DNA from 2 places in the Actinoplanes sp. NPDC051494 genome. Region 2 is predicted to be linked to the other one. Evidence: riboswitches for the same ligand, from Rfam matches in the RefSeq annotation. Region 2 holds a riboswitch; the other holds the start of a gene.

Region 1 (2,383 bases), on a different contig from region 2:
TCGACCAGCGGGAGCGCCTCGGCGACCCGGTGCTCGACGATGATCAGCGTGGTGTCGCGGTCGAGGACCCGGGTGATCGCGTCGCGGACCAGCTCGGCGCCCTCGGGGTCGAGGTTGGCGGTCGGTTCGTCGAGCAGCAGCAGCCCGGGGCGCAGCGCCAGGACCCCGGCCAGGGCGAGACGTTGCTGCTCACCGCCGGAGAGGGCGTCGGTCGGGCGGGTTATCGGGTACGGGAACCCGACCCGATCCAGCGCGTCGCTCACCCGGGGCCAGATGTCGGCGGCGGGCACGCCCCGGTTCTCGAGCCCGAACGCCACGTCGTCCCCGCTGCGCGCCATCACGAGCTGGGTCTGCGGGTCCTGGAAGAGGATGCCGGGCGTCATCCCGTCGACGGTGACCGTGCCCTCCTGCTCACCGGAGTCCTGCGGGAGCAGCCCGGCGACCGCGGCGAGCAGGGTGCTCTTGCCGGCGCCCGAGGGCCCGAGCAGGAGCACCCGTTCACCGTGCTGGATGCGCAGGTCGACACCGCGGACCGCCCAGGCCCGGCGCCCGGCGTGGCGCCACCCGAATCCCCGCAGCACGACCTCGGGCATGGCTAGACCAGCTCGCGCCGGCCGGCGGCGAACCGGTCGAGCACCCCGGTGGGGGCCAGCGCCCGGGTCAGCGCCCAGCTGCCGGCGCCGGCGACGACCGTGCTGCTGACGATCGTGAGCAGGGCGTACGGGATCCGGTAGTCCCACAGCGCGTACTTCGCGTTCCAGGCGAAGAAGTCGAACAGAGCCGCGCTGAGCCCGGTCAGAGCACCGGCGAGCAGGGCGGCCGGCAGCTTCCACGAGCGGTAGGCGAGCAGCACGAACGCGAGCTCGGCGCCGAGGCCCTGGACCAGGCCCTGCGGGATGACCACGGCGCCCCACTGCGCGCCGAGCAGCGCCGAGACGATCGCCGCCACGGTCTCGGTGTACAGCGACGCGCCCGGCTTGCGGATGATCAGACCGGCGAGCACGGCCGGGATGAGCCACACGCCGTACAGCAGGGTCTGGGCCGGTGGGAAGAAGCTGAAGGCCCCGCCGGTCGCGCCCCAGACGATGTTCCACGCCCAGAAGATGACGCCGAAGGCGACGGCGATGACGGAGGCGATCACGATGTCGATCGTGCGCCATCGGTACTCGGTACCGCGGTATTTCATGGTGCCTCCCAAGGGAATTGGGAGGAGACGCACGCCGATGACCGGGTTGTCCCCGGGCACGGCGCAGCTGGAGAAGACCGAGCTCCCTGCGCTGGCATTACCCAGATCAGGTTCTAGGGTCTGCGGTGTCACCCGCACTCTCAGCGCTGCGCGCTCCCCTGCCGGATTGCATGTGTTTCGATGACGCTAACACCATGCGGCGGTGCGGAACAGCGTGGAGGCTCACATGGAGATCAAGGCCCGCGGTTTTACCTTCGACGTCTTCGCGGGTGGTCCTGAGGACGGTGCGCCGGTGTTGCTGCTGCACGGGTTCCCGCAGGACCACCGGGAGTTCGACCTGATCCTGCCGCGGCTGCACGCGGCGGGGTTGCGGACGTTCTCGTACGACCAGCGCGGTTACGCCCCGGGGGCCCGGCCGGCCGCGGTCGCGGACTACGGGCTGCCGGAGCCGACGGCCGACGCGGTGGCCGTGCTGGACGCGCTCGGGATCGAGAAGGCGCACGTCATCGGCCATGACTGGGGTTCGCAGGTGGCGTGGTTGCTGGCCGCCGGGCACCCGGACCGGGTCAGTACGCTCACCGCGATCTCGGTGCCGCATCCGCGCGGGCTCGGCGTGGCGCTGCGCAACCAGCCGTCGCAGCGGGCCCGGTTCGCGTACATGAAGGTGTTCCAGTCGGCGGTGGCCGAGCGGTTGCTGCTGGCCGGCAACGGATCGGTGTTGCGGCGGCTGATGCGCCCGATCGGCGCACGGGCCGCGATGTACGCCACCGCGATGGCCGAGCCGGGCCGGTTGACCGGGGCCCTGAACTGGTATCGCGCGTTGTCCGGCCGGCACCTGAAGGGAGTCGGCAAGATCACCGTGCCCACCACGTACGTCTGGGGTGACGGTGACCCGACCGTCGGCCGGCCCGCCGCACTGGCCAGCGCGACCTGGGTGGAGGCGGAGTACCGCTTCGTCGAGCTGCGCGGCATCGGGCACTGGGTGCCGGAGGAGGCGCCGAACGCGCTGGCCGAGGTGGTGCTCGCCCGCATCGGCGTTTGACGCTTTCCCAACGTGGGAACACCGGTCGCCGTGGCCGCCGAGAAGCATCTGAGCAAGCATGAGACCGAAAAGCAGCGTTGGAACCGCAACTTCGCGGATCTGTTGCAGGAGTTGCGGGTCGCCCAGACGGGCGTGCAGATTTTGTTCGCGTTCCT
Region 2 (2,383 bases):
GTGCGGACCAGGTCGGCGATGAGATCGGCGGTGACCGGGGCGAGCAGCACCCCGTTGCGGTGATGTCCGGCCGCGACGATCACGTCGTCCTTCCAGTGGCCGAGCAGCGGCGCGTTGTCCGGGGTGCCGGGCCGGTGCCGGACGACGGTTTCGGTGAGTTCCAGTTCGGCGAGCTCCGGCACCAGGTCGGTGGCGGAGCGCAGGAGCTCGAGCACGGCCCCGGCGGCCACCGTGGTGTCGGCGCGTTCCTCCTGCGTGGCGCCGACGACGACCTCGCCGTCCGCCCGGGGCACCACGTAGACGTGCCGCCCGTCGACGTACCCGTTGATCACGTGGCGCAGCAGTCCCGGCTCGCCCCGCAGCCGCAGCACCAGCCCTTTGACCGGGCGCACCGGCAACCCGGTCAGCGCGGCGGTGCCGGTGCCGGCCGCGATCACCGTCGGGCCGTCCGGGATCGTGCTCACGCGTTTCGCCACGACGGCGTCGCCCAGGGCCGCACGCAGCGCCGCGACTGTCCGGCGAGGATCAACCTGATGATCACCGGGCCGGAACGCACCACCGCGGACCCGTGGCGACAGCGCCGGCTCCCGCTCCCGCAGCTCGCTCGCGGTCAACGGCTCGGGCCGTTCGGAGTATGCCCACATCCGCCGCGCCTCGGCCAGATCATCGCTGGTGAGAGCGACGTCCAGGGCCCCGGACCGGTCGTATCCGATGTCGTCGCCCAGCTCGGCGGCGAACCCGGGCCACCGCCGCGCCGACTCGGTCAGCAACCCGGTCAGGGCCTCCTGCCCGAACGAGGTCTCCCCCGCCGGAGCCAGCATCCCCGCCGCCGCGAACCACGCACCGTTGTCGCCGCCGTCGTCATAGACGGTCACCCGCAGCCCTCGCCGCACGCACCGCCACGCGATGCTCAGCCCGATGATCCCCCCACCGACCACGGTGAGGGCGGTCATGACAGGACCTTCAGCAGGCGCTCGGTCGCGTCGCCGGGGTCGGCCGCGTTCGCCACGGCACCCACGACCGCGACCCCGGTGGCACCGGCCCGGATCAGGTCGGCCGCATTGCCGAGGGTCACGCCACCGATCCCGAGCACCGGGGTGCCGGGCACCGACCGCGCGACGTCGCCGATCCGCCCCGGTCCGATCGGCGCCGGCAGGCCGGACTTCGTCACGGTCAGAAAAGCCGGGCCGACCCCGAGGTACGTGGCACCGGCCGCGACCGCGTCCACTGCGGACGCCACCTCCCGGCACGTCGCACCCACCACCGCCCCGGCACCCAGCACCCGCCGCGCCGCCGCCACGGGCAGATCGTCGGCGCCGACGTGACCACCGTCCGCCCCCGCCGCGAGCGCCACGTGCAGGCGGTCGTTGACCAGGCACAACACCCCGGCGGGGCGGCACCGGGCGAGGATCGCGACGGTCAGCTCGTACGCCGAACGGTCGGTGACGCCGTCCTCGACGCGCACCTGGACCGCCAGCCGATGCGGCTCACCCAGCCGCACCGCCGCGGCGATCGCGGCCGTGACGACCTCGACCGGCCGGTGTCCCGCACGAGCATCGGTGATGACATGAAGGCACGGAAAAACCACAACACGCTCCTCCCTGCGCCGGCATGATCCGGATCAGGTTCGACGGTCGGAGGCCGCGACAGCCTCCCTCTCAGCCCGGTGCACCGGACTCCCGTGGGGTTGGTTCCGTGACGGACCATAACCCCGGCGTGTCACATCCGTCTAGCGCACGTCCCAGACGGGCTCGGGGGTCTCGACGACCTCGCCGTCGCCCTGGAACAGCACGAAACGATCGAAACCCCGGGTGAACCAGCGGTCATGGGTCACCGCGATGACCGTGCCCTCATACGCTTTCAGACCCTCTTCCAATGCCTCGGCGGAAGCGAGGTCGAGGTTGTCCGTCGGTTCGTCGAGCAACAGCACGGTCGCACCGGAAAGCTCCAGCAACAGCACCAGGAACCGGGCCTGCTGACCGCCGGAAAGGGTGCCGAAACGCTGATCGCCCTGGGCCGCCAGCTCGTATCGGTTGAGTGCTTTCATGGCACCCGCGCGGTCCATTCCGGACCGGTGGTCGTCACCGCGCCACAGAATCTCGGCGAGAGTGCGTTCCTGCAGCTCGGGCCGGTCGTGGGTCTGCGAGAAATGGCCCGGCCGGACCCGGGCCCCGAGCCGCGCCACACCGTGGTGCGCGACGTGTGCCAATGGCGCTCCGTCGACCGGCTTGTTGTCGACATCCGGTGCGCTTCCGCCGGCCGCCAGCAACCGCAGGAAATGCGATTTGCCGGTGCCATTGGCGCCGAGAACCGCGACCCGGTCGCCGTACCAGATCTCGAGGTCGAAGGGGAAGGTGAGGTTTTCCAGCTCGAGGTGCTCGCA

What was found. A riboswitch is a leader RNA that binds a small molecule or an ion and turns the genes downstream of it on or off. The one in region 2 is predicted to bind thiamine pyrophosphate.
Region 1: another riboswitch for thiamine pyrophosphate. It lies ahead of ACIA6A_RS12785 (ECF transporter S component); the one in region 2 lies ahead of ACIA6A_RS26350 (thiamine phosphate synthase).

Annotation. Positions count from the first base shown of each region.
Region 1 covers NZ_JBITDZ010000003.1:66,758-69,140, forward strand. Annotated here, with positions in the region: gene ACIA6A_RS12780 (ABC transporter ATP-binding protein) at 1-593, opposite strand, end outside; gene ACIA6A_RS12785 (ECF transporter S component) at 596-1,186, opposite strand; TPP riboswitch at 1,252-1,356, opposite strand; gene ACIA6A_RS12790 (alpha/beta fold hydrolase) at 1,413-2,228, shown strand; gene ACIA6A_RS12795 (DUF6328 family protein) at 2,241-2,383, shown strand, end outside.
Region 2 covers NZ_JBITDZ010000008.1:200,292-202,674, forward strand. Annotated here, with positions in the region: gene thiO (glycine oxidase ThiO) at 1-953, opposite strand, end outside; gene ACIA6A_RS26350 (thiamine phosphate synthase) at 950-1,588, opposite strand; TPP riboswitch at 1,582-1,693, opposite strand; gene ACIA6A_RS26355 (ATP-binding cassette domain-containing protein) at 1,730-2,383, opposite strand, start outside.